Regions from separate parts of the Lysinibacillus sp. FSL K6-3209 genome, predicted to be linked through region 1. Evidence: riboswitches for the same ligand, from Rfam matches in the RefSeq annotation. Region 1 holds a riboswitch; each other region holds the start of a gene.
The links. A riboswitch is a leader RNA that binds a small molecule or an ion and turns the genes downstream of it on or off. The one in region 1 is predicted to bind thiamine pyrophosphate.
Positions count from the first base shown of each region.

Region 2: linked by a shared signal. The riboswitch ahead of thiT (energy-coupled thiamine transporter ThiT) and the one ahead of thiC (phosphomethylpyrimidine synthase ThiC) in region 1 are both predicted to bind thiamine pyrophosphate.
Region 3: linked by a shared signal. The riboswitch ahead of thiM (hydroxyethylthiazole kinase) and the one ahead of thiC (phosphomethylpyrimidine synthase ThiC) in region 1 are both predicted to bind thiamine pyrophosphate.
Region 4: linked by a shared signal. The riboswitch ahead of thiW (energy coupling factor transporter S component ThiW) and the one ahead of thiC (phosphomethylpyrimidine synthase ThiC) in region 1 are both predicted to bind thiamine pyrophosphate.

Region 1 is NZ_CP150264.1:253,642-257,275, forward strand. It holds gene MHH88_RS01340 (AEC family transporter) at 767-1,696, shown strand; TPP riboswitch at 1,779-1,893, shown strand; gene thiC (phosphomethylpyrimidine synthase ThiC) at 2,043-3,634, shown strand, end outside.
Region 2 is NZ_CP150264.1:3,934,519-3,938,152, reverse strand. It holds gene MHH88_RS19225 (SMC family ATPase) at 1-1,203, shown strand, start outside; gene MHH88_RS19220 (hypothetical protein) at 1,303-1,425, opposite strand; gene MHH88_RS19215 (hypothetical protein) at 1,454-1,786, opposite strand; TPP riboswitch at 1,915-2,022, shown strand; gene thiT (energy-coupled thiamine transporter ThiT) at 2,148-2,708, shown strand; gene map (type I methionyl aminopeptidase) at 3,251-3,634, shown strand, end outside.
Region 3 is NZ_CP150264.1:3,402,887-3,406,520, forward strand. It holds gene MHH88_RS16595 (acyl--CoA ligase) at 1-1,502, opposite strand, end outside; TPP riboswitch at 1,697-1,794, shown strand; gene thiM (hydroxyethylthiazole kinase) at 1,888-2,643, shown strand; gene thiD (bifunctional hydroxymethylpyrimidine kinase/phosphomethylpyrimidine kinase) at 2,643-3,470, shown strand; gene thiE (thiamine phosphate synthase) at 3,457-3,634, shown strand, end outside.
Region 4 is NZ_CP150264.1:883,856-887,489, reverse strand. It holds gene MHH88_RS04175 (ABC transporter substrate-binding protein) at 1-597, shown strand, start outside; gene MHH88_RS04170 (MFS transporter) at 842-2,038, shown strand; TPP riboswitch at 2,104-2,211, shown strand; gene thiW (energy coupling factor transporter S component ThiW) at 2,316-2,807, shown strand; gene MHH88_RS04160 (VWA domain-containing protein) at 2,864-3,634, opposite strand, start outside.

The DNA of each region.
Region 1 (3,634 bases):
CAAGGAGATTTCCCCGCGGAGCAGGGAGATTTACCCGCGAAGCAAGGAGATTTCCCGCGGAGCAGAGAGATTTCCCCGCGGAGCAAGGAGGTTTACCCGCGAAGCAAGGAGATTTCCCCGCGGAGCAAGGAGATTTCCCCGCGGAGCAAGGAGATTTCCCCGCGGAGCAAGGAGATTTCCCCGCGGAGCAAGGAGGTTTCCCCGCGGAGCAAGGAGATTTCCCCGCGGAGCAAGGAGATTTCCCCGCGGAGCAAGGAGATTTACCCGCGAAGCAGGGTGATACCCGTGGAGCAAAGAGATTTCCCCGCGGAGCAGGGTGATTTATCCGCGGAGCATAGAGGTTTACCCGCGAAGCAAGGAGATTTACCCGCGAAGCAAGGAGGTTTACCCGCGAAGCAAGGAGATTTACCCGCGAAGCAGGGTGATACCCGTGGAGCAAAGAGATTTCCCCGCGGAGCAGGGTGATTTATCCGCGGAGCATAGAGGTTTACCCGCGAAGCAAGGAGATTTACCCGCGAAGCAAGGAGGTTTCCCCGCGAAGCAGGGAGGTTTCCCCGCGAAGCATAGAGGTTTACCCGCGGGGCAAGGAGTTTACCCGCGGAGCAAGGAGGTTTCCCCGCGAAGCAGAGCAAAAACCTACAAACATAAAAAGGAGCTGTCCTAGCAAGGGACAGTCCTTTTTTATGTAAACTTATACTAGCGGCGGAGCATTGACCCATGTTGTGAACAGTTTTACTATAGAAAGAGATGAAAGGGGGTCACCTCCATGATGTATCTCGGTATGATTTTCTTTAAAATAGTTGCCCCTATTTTAGTGTTGCTTGTACTTGGTGCATTTTTACAAAAGAAATTTTCTTTTAATTTGAAAGCATTATCTCAGCTTATTACGTATTGTTTTATGCCAGCTGCTGTATTTGTGAATTTATATGAAACAAGTGTGGAGTTATCAGTGCTAGGGGAAGTGGCATTATTTATTGTGCTCTTTATCGGCAGTCAAATGGTGCTTAGTCATTTTTTAGCGAAGGGGCTTGGACTAGCGAAAACAGAGACGGCAGTTTTTAAAAATAGTGTTGTCCTTATTAACTCTGGCAACTATGGTATTCCAGTAGCACAAATGATTTTCGCAACGCAGCCAATTGGGGTGGCAATTCAAGTGATTCTCGTTATTTTTCAAAATATGACGACTTATACATATGGTTTATATAATTTAATCTCGTCGACTAAATCAGGGATGGCAATCATAAAGGACTTCCTGAAAATGCCCATTATTCATGCCCTTATAATAGGCGTGGCAATGAATTTCTTTAATATTGGCATTCCACAATTTATCCGTATTCCTATTGACCACGTAGCAGATGGCTTTATTGCTGTAGCTCTTATTACACTGGGTGCACAACTATCACAGCTTGAAATCAAATCCATGTTTAATAAAACGGTGTTTGTTAGCTGCATTACACGTCTAGTAGTAGGTCCAGCTGTTGCATTGCTTATTATTTTTGTCCTCGGTTTAGATGGTGTTGTCGCCCAGTCACTTTTCATTGCAAGTGCTTTTCCGACCTCACGTAATAGCTCAAGCTTGGCATTAGAATATGATGTTGAGTCGGCAACTGCTGCGCAAACGGTTCTTTTTTCAACAATTGTTAGCTGTCTTACAGTAACAATTGTCATTTATCTAGCAGAACTGCTATTTACGTAATTACTCGAGGATAATAGCAAGATAAATCTAATTATAACTTCCATCTATTAGAAAAATCTGTTACACTATCATCAAACTGAATAGCTATAACTAGGGGAGTCCGATGAGTCGGGCTGAGAGGGAAACGCATAGAGGTTTCTTGACCCTTTGGACCTGATCTGGCTCATACCAGCGTGGGAAAGTTAATGAACATCGCACTCCTAGAATTTTTTGCGATAAATAAACCTTACATGTACAGCCGGATCCAATATTTTTGGATTCGGCTTTTTATTTGTAATGCTACCTATTGGCGTGAGCTAGATTCGGTCCTTTTTAAACATTTATGGAAAAGGGAGCGGAATACTATATGACAACAGTTAGCGAAAAGAACATTGCCATTATGACAAGTTTTGACGGAAGCAAAAAAGTATATGTAGAAGGAACACGCCCAGATATTTTAGTACCGATGCGTGAAATTCAGCTAAGCCCAACAACAGGTAGTTTTGGAGAAGAGAATAATGCACCAGTGCGTGTTTATGATACGAGCGGTCCTTATACGGACCCAACTTACAAAGTAGATATTACAAAAGGTTTACCAGCATTGCGTAGTGCGTGGATTAAAGAACGTGGAGATGTAGAGGAGTACGAAGGGCGTACGATTAAACCAGAGGATAATGGTTTCCGCAAAGCAGATGATCCACGTATGAAGGAAAATGTTTTCCCGGAGCTTTCCCGAAAACCATTACGTGCGAAAAAAGGCTGCAACGTGACACAACTGCATTATGCGAGACAAGGAATTATTACCCCGGAAATGGAATTTGTAGCGATTCGTGAACATGTTGAACCAGAATTTGTACGTGCAGAAATTGCTGCAGGACGTGCCATTATGCCATCTAATATTAATCATCCAGAGGCAGAGCCGATGATTATTGGCCGAAACTTTCATGTCAAAATTAATGCCAATATTGGTAATTCGGCTGTTTCCTCCTCTATAGCAGAGGAAGTTGAAAAAATGACATGGGCTACACGATGGGGCGCAGATAATATAATGGATCTATCTACTGGCAAGCATATTCATACAACCCGCGAATGGATTATTCGTAATGCGGCTGTACCTGTAGGAACTGTGCCAATTTATCAGGCACTTGAAAAGGTCAATGGTGTAGCGGAGGATTTAACATGGGAAGTGTATCGTGATACGTTGATCGAGCAAGCGGAACAAGGGGTGGATTACTTTACGATTCACGCAGGCGTGTTGCTTCGTTATGTACCACTCACAGCTAATCGCGTAACGGGCATTGTGTCGCGTGGTGGTTCGATTATGGCTCAATGGTGTCTGTTCCATCACCAAGAAAACTTCTTATATACCCATTTTGAAGAAATTTGTGAAATTATGAAAACGTATGATGTTGCTTTTTCATTAGGGGATGGTTTACGCCCAGGCTCAATTGCTGATGCCAATGATGAGGCACAGTTTGCGGAGCTTGATACGTTAGGAGAGTTAACGCAAATTGCATGGAAACATGATGTACAAGTAATGGTAGAGGGACCTGGGCACGTACCGATGCATCTCATTAAAGAAAATATGGACAAACAATTGGAAGTTTGCAAAGAAGCACCTTTTTACACATTGGGGCCTCTTACAACGGATATCGCGCCAGGCTATGACCATATTACATCTGCCATTGGCGCAGCGATGATTGGCTGGTTTGGCACAGCGATGCTATGTTATGTGACACCGAAAGAACATTTAGGCTTACCAAATCGAGAAGATGTTCGTGTAGGGGTCATTACCTATAAAATTGCGGCACACGCGGCTGACTTAGCGAAAGGGCACCCTGGGGCACAACAAAGAGATGATGCGCTATCCAAAGCGCGATTTGAGTTCCGCTGGCGCGATCAGTTTAACTTATCACTAGACCCAGAACGAGCAGTAGAATATCACGATGAAACATTACC
Region 2 (3,634 bases), 900 kb from region 1:
AGAAATGAACAATTGCAACACAAACAAGTCCAGTTAGAGCACTATTTTGCTGAGCAATCGAAAGAATTAATTAAACAGCAAGCAATTGTAGAAGAACAACAAAAGTACATTCCTGAACATGTAAAGTCATTGCAACAATTAAAGCAAACAATGGAAGATATAAAATCGCAAAAGAATGCATTACAAGCAGCATGGAACGCAAGTCAGCATAATCTACAAGCAACAAAAGAAGCGTCACATAAGGCAGCTATAGCAGAAGAACTGGCGAAAAAAGCATATGAGGAATTGCAAAACAAACTGAATGAAAAACGAGAACAATTTGTTACAAGCATGAACAATGTTGGTTTTACAACATATGAAGCATATGCGGCGGCAAAGCGAAGTATTGTACAAATCGAGGAATTACGTAAAGCGTGCCGTGATTACGCTTTACAACAGCATTCTTTACAGCAACAAATCTTAGATGGAGCACAACATCTTGAAGGAAAAGAGAAGCAAAATTTAACGATATTAGAAGACAAGCTTGAGATGCTGCGAGCTACATCTGAAGAGGCATTTAAAATATTACAACAGACGAAAAATTATGCAACTGCATGTGCTGACTTTATTGTTAAAGTTGATGAAACAGCGAGGGAAATACGGATACTCGAAAAAGAAGCAGGTCGTGTAAAAGAACTTTACACCGTGTTGAATGGGCAAAATCCAAAAAAACTGTCATTTGAGCGTTACATTCAAATCAATTATTTAGATAAGATTACAGCAGCAGCCAATCTTCGTTTATTCCATTTATCAAATGGACAGTTTGAATTGCGGCGCTCTGATCGCTTGGAGAAGCATGCCAAGCAAAGTGGGTTAGGGTTAGATGTGTATGATGCTTATACGGACCAATTAAGAGATGTAAAAACATTATCTGGTGGGGAGAAGTTTAATGCGTCATTAAGTCTTGCATTAGGTATGGCAGATGTTATTCAAAGCTTCCAAGGGAATATTCAAATTGAAACGATGTTTATCGACGAGGGCTTTGGTTCTTTAGATGAGGAAGCGTTAAATAAAGCAATTGATACGTTAATTGATTTACAAGATTCAGGAAGAATGATTGGTGTTATTTCACATGTCGCCGAGTTAAAAGCCGCAATGCCAGCCGTTTTACATGTTGAAAAAACGTTAAGTGGGCATAGTACAACACACTTTGAAGTAAAGTAGTGCCAGTCAAACAATTCTAAATAAAAACCCACTTGCACTCTATGGTGTAAGTGGGTTTTGTGTGCCAGTCACTCAAACAATTAAAAGAAGTCATTGCGCTTATTTTCTACGTGTTGATACGTAAGGTGTTGTCCCTTTTTTTGCAGCAACTACTTTTTTGACAATAGGAATGACAATAGGTGCAAATTTTATAGCGGTTTTCACTACTTTGGATACTTTCATGAATATGACATCTCCTTCGTACTAAATTTTAACGTATAACTCGTACAGCTTGCACAATATTCCAAATAACAATACCTAATGATACGAGTAAATAAATTGCAAATGAAGCAAACCAAATGATAATAAATGTATTCCCATTTGAAGAAGGATCAAACGTGTTCAATGACATTGAAGAAAATATAGAGATAGAAAAGAAAATGATACCTAAGACTAATGGAATCAAGTGAGAAATAAGTGCTCGAATGGAATGTCTTTTGACTTCACTATCTTTTGAAACAAAGTAAACGACTAATGGAACGACAAATGGTGCAATAAAAACACTGAGATAACTAAACGCAGATAAAACTTTTTGATTCTCCATAATTGTTCCTCCCTTTTTAATATTTACGCATAGAAAGCGTAAAAGTTTCAAAAAAAAATAATTGAGGAAAAGGTTGTAATCGCAAAGGTGTTTGCGTACAATGAGTGTGTTCAATAAAAATGAGATGTAACGACCACAAGGGGAGCTGATGATGTCAGCTGAGACTGGGCACGTAATGCCTTTACTCTTTGAACCTGTAAGTTAACACTTGCGTAGGGATGTGGATAGAAACCGACACTTTTACGATGTGAGGCTCTGTCCTGGCATCGTTTTTTTATGCCGGATTGAGATACATATCCAAATAATTGTTTTCTATTCCTGCTCTTGTATCCTACATCGGAACAAAGGAGAGAATAATAGTATGGACAAAAAAAGATTACTCATGCTGGTGGAGATTGCAATTTTCGCAGCGGTAGGACTTGTGCTCGATCAAGTTTCCTTTAAAGTATGGGCACAAGGCGGCTCGGTAAGCTTAGTCATGATACCAATAATTTTAATGGCGTTTCGTTGGGGGCTTTTGTCAGGGCTCACAACAGGTCTATTAATTGGTGTTTTACAAACAATGTTTGGTGCTTATATTGTGCACTGGCTTCAAGGATTACTAGATTACGGGGTAGCCTTTACTGTAGTAGGTTTAGCGGCAATCGTTCGTGAACCTGTATTAAAAGCCGCAACAGCACTCAACAAAAAGAAAATGGCTCTGTACATAGTGATTGGTACGGTGCTAGCTGGTTTTTTACGCTATCTTGCACACACCATTGCAGGTGCAGTATTCTTTGCGGAGTATGCGGGCGATCAAAATGCATGGATTTATTCAATTATCTATAATGGAACATATATGTTACCAGCAACTATTTTAACCGCTATTGTCGGTGTTCTATTATTTACAGCGGCGCCACAATTAATGCAACGAAAATTATAAATGAATGGAAATGAGGCTTGGACATAACTAAAAAAATTTAAGAAACAGACGAAAGGTGTTCATAATTTTTTGCTATATGGAGACCTTAGCTATTCTTGCTTTTGCAATAAAAAAAATTAGAAGTGTTCACTAGTTGTTGGTAGCGAAGACGGTGACTCCTGCTCAGAACAGCACACAATGTAAGACACGGGCATTCCGCGCGTTAGCGAGGGTTGCGGCTTACGGTGCTGAGCGGAAAGCAACGCCGTAGCGGACAACAACGGAATAGCAAAAAAGTGTTAGATTGATTGCAGTCAATCTAACACTTTTTCTCTTTTGTCTCAGCCACATTTTTTTTATAATGAGAACTACCGTTTTAACTGTAGATAGCGCGTTAGAGAAAGGCGGTTTTATGGTCTAAAGACTGTTAAAATCGTCTGTTTTTTCTATGAGGAGCACTATTGAAATCCTATTGGCATAGAATAATTAAAGCTTTTGGCGTTATGCACATAAAAAGTTATGTTATATTAAAGAGTAGATATTAGATGAAAGGGACGTTAAAAATGATTGTAAAAACCCAAGAAGAAATTGAAGCCTTTAAAAAAATTGGTCGCATTTGTGCTGAAATTCGTGAGGCGATGAAAGCAGCTACAAAACCTGGTGTGACAACACTTGAATTAGATGAAATTGCAGGACGCATGTTTGCTGAAGCAGGAGCTATTTCAGGTCCTAAGGGAGAGTATGATTTCCCAGGTTACACTTGTATTAGTGTCAATGAAGAAGTTGCCCATGGTATCCCAGGACAACGTATTATTAAAGAGGGGGATATTGTTAATATTGATGTATCCGGCTCTTTAAATGGTTACTTTGCAGATACAGGTATTTCTTTTGTAGTAGGGGAAGGTTATGAGGATAAAGAAAAACTTTGTCGCGTAGCAAAAAGCGCG
Region 3 (3,634 bases), 1.4 Mb from region 1:
ACAAATTCAATTGCCCGTGGATATTTATAAGGTGCTGTCATCAGCTTCACATGGTTTTGTAGCTTTTGAATAAGCGTATCATCACCTGTTACTCCTTCACGCAAGACGATAAAGGCTTTCACTATATTTCCTCTTACTTCATCAGGGCTTGCCACAACAGCAGCTTCTTTAACAGTAGGGTGCTTCATTAAGGCATCTTCCACTTCAAATGGCCCAATTGTATAGCCTGACGAAATAATGACATCATCACCACGTCCCTCAAACCAAAAATAGCCATCTGCATCTTTATATGCTCGGTCACCGGTAATATACCAATCTCCACGGAATTGCATGCTAGTGCGTTCTGGGTCTTTGAAATACTTTTTAAACAGTGCAGGTGTTTGACGATGGACAGCAATATCTCCAACAACGCCAACCGCAACAGGATTTCCAAAATCATCAATAATTTCTACTGTATTGCCTGGTGTCGGTTTACCCATAGAGCCGACGCGAGCATCCATGCCAACCAGTGTCCCAACAAGCAATGTATTTTCTGTTTGGCCATAGCCATCACGCACTTGAATATTAAACGTTTTTGAAAACACTTTAACAACTTCACTATTTAACGGTTCACCCGCTGATACAGCTTGACGGATGGCACTTAAATTATAGTCCTGTAAATTGTTAAGTGCGGCCATAAAGCGATATTCTGTTGGGGTACAACATAACACATTTACTTTAAATTTTTCTAGCAATGACAAGTAAGTAGAAGCATCAAATTTTCCTTTATAGACAAATGCTGTTGCTCCGCTACCTAACGTTGCTAGGAACGGACTCCAAATCCACTTTTGCCAACCAGGTGCAGCAGTAGCCCAAACTATATCATTTTCTTGTACGCCTAACCAATTCGGTGCTGTCGTACGTAAATGCGCATAACCCCAGCTATGTGTATGAACAGCTGCCTTAGGATTCCCTGTTGTTCCACTTGTATAAGCTAAAAAGGCATTATCTGTACTTTTTGTCGGTGTAGGGTTTAGATAATTTGTAGGATGCTCCTTCATTTTTTCAAGCAATGGTTGCCATGGTGCATGTGCGTGACCAATAACGAATTGCATAATTCCTTTTAAATTTGTTACGTCGTCAAATTGCTCAATATATGGCTCATAGGCGATAATACCTTTGGCATCGGCATGTGTAATACGATATTCAATATCCTTTGTACGTAACATTTCAGAGCTAGGGATAATAGTTAAACCCGCTTTCAGTGCCGCAATGTAAACAATATAAGCTTCGACAGATCTTGGAACCATCACTAATAGCACATCGCCCTTCGTTAATCCCTGCGAAGTAAATACATGGGCAGCCTGATTCGCCTTTTCCAGTAAATTTGCGTATGTAATATATTGAATTTCTTCGTTGTCATTATAAACAATTAATGCATTTTTAGATGGATCTTGAGCATACTTTTCAATTTCCTCCACAATGTTATACCATTCTGGTGCAATTAAATCCTGTCTTTTCATCATAACTTCCTCCTTAATACTAGGTTCATTATAAAACTCATTTTTTACGATTTTCAATGGAAGGACCCTATTTTAAAAAAGTCATGACAATTATCATGGTCTAGTATATGGCATCAGTCACTGCTTTCCAAATAATGATAAAATGCTATTGAATACTACGAAAAGGTATGTTACATTTTGGTCAACTAAAATTTTCATAATTGCAGGGGGACTCTAGTGAGTTGAGAAGGTAAAACCTGACCCTTTGAACCTGTTAGTTAATACTGACGTAGGGAGCAATACACATCTTTTTATTGATGAAAAGCTCTTTTTACGTGTGCCTTGTGCCCGAACGAAAAGAGCTTTTTTTTTGCATGCTTACGTCCACCAAAAGAGGAGGACTACAATGATTTTTCAAACGATTCGTAAAAAACAACCGTTGATTCACTGCATAACCAATTATGTAGTGGCAAATTTTCAAGCAAATGGCTTACTAGCCATTGGTGCATCACCGGTAATGGCGGATGATCCGCAAGAAGCCGAAGAAATGGTATCCATCGCATCAGCGTTATTGGTAAATATAGGAACGCTTACTACACGCACAAAAGAGTCGATGTTACTTGCAGGAAAAAAAGCGAATGCCCTTGGTGTACCAGTAATTTTGGACCCAGTAGCCGCTGGCGCTACAGCATACCGCAAACAAACGGTACTACAGTTATTAGACACAATTCATTTTGCTGTTATCCGCTGTAATGTTGGCGAACTTGCCGCGATTGCTAATGTACAATGGCAACAAAAAGGCGTTGATAGTGGTACTGGTTCAATTTCTGTTGAGGATAAAGCAAAAGAAATAGCAAAAAAATATAATTGCATCGTGATTATAACGGGTGAAAAAGATTTTATAACCGATGGGAACCTTGCACAATGGATTGTTGGTGGTCATACTCGAATGACAGAAGTGACAGGTACTGGCTGTTTATTAAGTGCCATTTGTTGTGCTGCTTATATTGCGGGTAATGAGCCTTTTTCCCAATTATGTGATACATTAACGAGCTATAAAAAAATTGCTGAACATGCTCATTCAGCTGCTCCTTATAATGGAGATTTCGCAGTAGCTGTCTTAAATGGATTGCATCGTTTATCTCAGGATGGTGATAGTTAATGTACATTGTTACAACAATAGCGGGCTCTGATAGCGGTGGTGGTGCAGGTATCCAAGCGGATTTAAAAACATTTCAAGAATTAGATGTATTCGGAACGTCCGTAATTACAGCTTTAACTGCCCAAAACACACAAGGTGTCATGGATGTGCTACCAATTGAACAAGCCTTTATAAATAAACAATTTCATGCTCTCTTAGAGGATTTTTCAATTAGCGCCATTAAGACTGGCATGCTTTTTTCCTCTGATATTATTCGTACAATTGCGCTAGCTATGACGAATTTAACCATCCCTCTTATTGTTGATCCTGTCATGATTGCAAAGGGCGGTGAAACTTTATTACAGCAAGAGGCTGTTGAGGCATTAAGAAACAATTTATTACCACTTGCCACGATTGTAACGCCGAATATACCAGAAGCTGAAACATTAACTGCAAGAAAAATCGAAACCGTGTCTGACATTCGACTTGCGGCGCAATCGTTATTACAGCTAGGTGTTCAATGCGTGATTATCAAAGGTGGTCATCTTGCGAACGAAGATTTTGCTATAGATTATGTGTTTTTTAAAGATGGCAAATCATTCTCAATGCAGACTAGTCGAATTGCGACGAAAAATACACACGGGACAGGGTGTACATTTTCTGCCGCATTAACAGCTTTTATCGGCCGTCAAATGCCGATAGAGCAAGCCATTATTGAGGCTAAGAAATTCATTCAACTAGCCATTACTCATAACTTATCAATTGGTCATGGCAATGGACCAACCAATCATTTTGCTTACCAAAAATTCAAAGAAAGTTGCGAGGTGATCATAGGTGAAACGCAGTGATTTGCAGCTCTATTTTATAATGGGCACAGCGAATGCCAAAATCAAACAACCATTAGCAATACTAGAGGAAGCATTGCAAGCTGGCATTACGATGTTCCAATTTCGAGAAAAAGGAATAGATGCACTGACAAATGAAGATTATGAACATTTTGCCCGTCAATGCC
Region 4 (3,634 bases), 630 kb from region 1:
GACTTATGGGATCCTTCTTTAAAACGTAAAGTCTTTTTAGTAGACGGTGCACGTGAAGTCATTGGGATGGGTTTAAACAGTCTTGGACACTCCCTGAACTCGTTAGACGACCAAGAGCTACGTCAGGCCACAGACAAACTGATTACACTCGCACCAAACGTCAAAGCGATTATTGGTGATGAAATTACACCGCTCATGATTAATAACGAAGCAGCCATCGCACTCACTTGGTCTGGTCAAGCCGCAGATATGCTATCAGAAAATGAAGATTTAGACTTTGCTGTGCCAGAAGAAGGTTCGAACTTGTGGTTTGATAATATGGTGATCCCGAAAACTTCGAAAAATATTGATGGCGCACATGCTTTCATTAACTTTATGTTAAATGCCGAATCTGGAGCTCAAAATGCTGATTATGTAGGCTACTCTACGCCAAATACTGCGGCAATGAGCTTAATGGATAAAGAAGTTATTGCTGATGAGCGCTTCTACCCTTCAGAAGAACAACGCAAAACGTTAGAAGTCTATAAAAACCTAGGACCCGATTATTTAGGGAAATACAATGAATTATTTTTAGAATTTAAAATGAGTATTCGATAAATACGAAATAGAAGAAGTGTTAGATTGAGTGCCATCAATCTAACACTTTTTTGATGGACTGTTGATGTCCGCTACGGCAGTTAGTGGCGATTTATGATTTTTAGTGGCAATTTTCTTTATTCTGTCGCCTTGTACTTGTATCATAACCATGACAGCTACCTACGACTATAATCTGATAGCCAAGCATTATTTCTTTATGATAGACTTTAGTAATGTTTTAATAGTAAATAAAGGGGGGTATTCGATGAACCAGCAGAAGTCTAATAAGGCCGCGTTGTATATTTTAATGTTTAATATGTTTATCGCAATGGGGAGTATTGGGATTATTATTCCTGTTATGCCAGAGTATTTAAAAATATTTGGAGCAGCAGGACAAGTTCTTGGTATGCTAATTGCAACGTTCGCCTTAGCACAATTCGTATTTTCTCCAATTGCTGGGAATCTTTCGGATCGATATGGTCGAAAAAATTTGATTATCTTTGGTCTGATTGTAACCGGCCTTGGGCAAATTTCATTTGGATTATCTACAGATGTATGGATGCTTTTTGTTGCCCGTTTCTTAGGTGGTTTAGGTTCAGCCTTTGTTGCACCGCCTATTATGGCGTTTGTGGCAGATGTCACAACGTATGAAGAACGAGGAAAAGGAATGGGCATGTTAGGTGCTGCCATGTCTCTTGGTTTTATGATTGGACCAGGTATTGGCGGGTTTCTATCGAAAGTTAGCTTGCATTTTCCATTCTTTACGGCTGGTGGAGCGGCTATTATTGCTTCTATTTTATCATTGTATTTACTGCCTTCTACAAAGCCCACTTCAGCACAGAAAGCTCAAAAACAAGAAAATCTTGCAAAACAGATGGTACGTTCAGTCAAAATGCCATACTTTGTCATGCTTATTATTATGCTAGTATTCTCGTTTGGAATCGCAAATTTCCAAACAACATTATCATTATTTGTAACAGACAAGTTTAATTACACGCCTGCCGATATTGCTATCTTGCTGACTGTAGGTGGTGCATTTGGTGTTATTGTTCAAATGTTTGTCATTACACCACTCTTTAAACGTTTTGGCGAAATGAAAGTTGTGTTAGTCAATTTATTTATTGCGGCTGTAGCAATTTATGCAATATTATTTGTATCTGGTTTTGCACTAATATTAATTGTTGCAACAATTTTCTCAACAGCCACTACACTGATTCGCCCTGCCGTTAACACGTTAATTTCTAAACTGGCCGAAAATGAACAAGGCTTTGCCGCTGGTCTTAATAATGCGTATATGAGCCTTGGCAATATGATTGGACCGGCACTAGCAGGCATTCTTTTTGATTGGAATATAAATAGCCCTTATATTTTTGGGGCAATTATTTTAATGGCCTGCTTCTTCCTAGCACTTATTTGGACATTAAAAAAGGCGCCACATCTAATGCAACCTGAATCAAAATAGAGTGAAATAACATTGACTAATATAGGTGTTAGTTATACCATTTATTAGTAATAATTGAATATCATTTTTACCACTAGGGGAGTCTTGACAAGGCTGAGACGTATATGGTCATATACGGACCCTTTGAACCTGATCTAGTTCACACTAGCGGAGGGAAGTGGCGACTCTTGCTTATTGTCATTATCACATACAAGACCGCTTCCTTTTGTTTAGAGGAAGCGGTCTTTTTGTCATTCATATGTAATTTCATGTTTTATTAATAAAGGAGGAACTACTTATGTCTATTTATAAACTAACTATCATGGCTTTATTGGTTGCTATTGCTGTAGCAGGCTCCATATTGGTCTCGATTCCAACTGGGATTGCTCGTGCCTATCCTGTACAACATGCTATTAACGTTATCGGTGCCATTTTACTAGGGCCTGTGCCTACCATTATCGTTGCTTTGTTAACAGCCATTATTCGCATACTAACAGGCACGGGCTCTCTTTTAGCGATCCCCGGAAGTGTCATCGGTGCAGCATGTGCTGCTTTTGCTTATAAATATAGCGGCAAAAAATGGCTAGCAGGAGTTGGCGAAGTATTCGGCACAGGTATCCTTGCTTCACTATTCGCTGTACCTTATGCGCAATTATTTATGGGAACATCCGTAGCTGCATTATTTTTTATGCCCGCCTTTTTCACATCTAGTTTGATTGGGGCATGTCTCGGCATTATCATCGCGAGCAGTCTTCGGAAAACTGCACCGTCTATTCTTATTACTAAGTAGCTATGTTCATACAAAAACGATGGCACATGCTTTTTTCGCAATGTGCCATCGTTCTATTAAGAGCGTTTTTTCATGCCTTTTAATAACTGCGCAACATTGGTGTTTTCCACCTGCACGGCTGTTTCTTCTATAGGCTTTCCTTTTTGTTTGCGGCTTATTATAAAGCGCCAACCAAAACGTCGAATCGTAATATCCAAGAAGAATAGCAACATCCCTGCTAATAGTAGCCATGTGGCAATATTTTGGCGCTCTGCTCCTTTGTTTGTGAATTCACGGAACACTTCTTGTGGTTCTTTCAATATTGAACCACCTGTTTGCTTTGTTAGTTGCTCTACAATGGTTTCATTCACAGGACGTAATGCATATTCCGCACTGTAAGGTACACTAAGACCTGCTTGGTAAATGGCCCGCTCTTCATCAGCGATGCGGAAAAAAATCAAACCTGGCTTCGCTTGGACAACTGCACGTACTTGCGAGGCAGATAGCGTTTCAAGCTGTATATCAAGCTCCTCACCAGCTTCATCGACAGCAACAATGTCTAAAAATGCTGCTTCATTTGTCGGATCGGTAATCATAAATGAACCATCTGTATCAAGACGTACATCATAGGCCACATCATTATAACTTGGTAGCATTTGCGATATAATGGTTTGCCAAAATGTTCCCCATTCCTGCCATCTTGCCCAGTCACCAGCCCATTTCCCTGTTGAATCGGATGTGAAAGCAAAAGTTTTACCAAGTCCGTATTGCCATTGTGCTAATACCGGGTCTTCTTTCTCACTTTCTGCTATAACAGCGGCTCCCTGCTTCGCTGTTGTACCAATGTA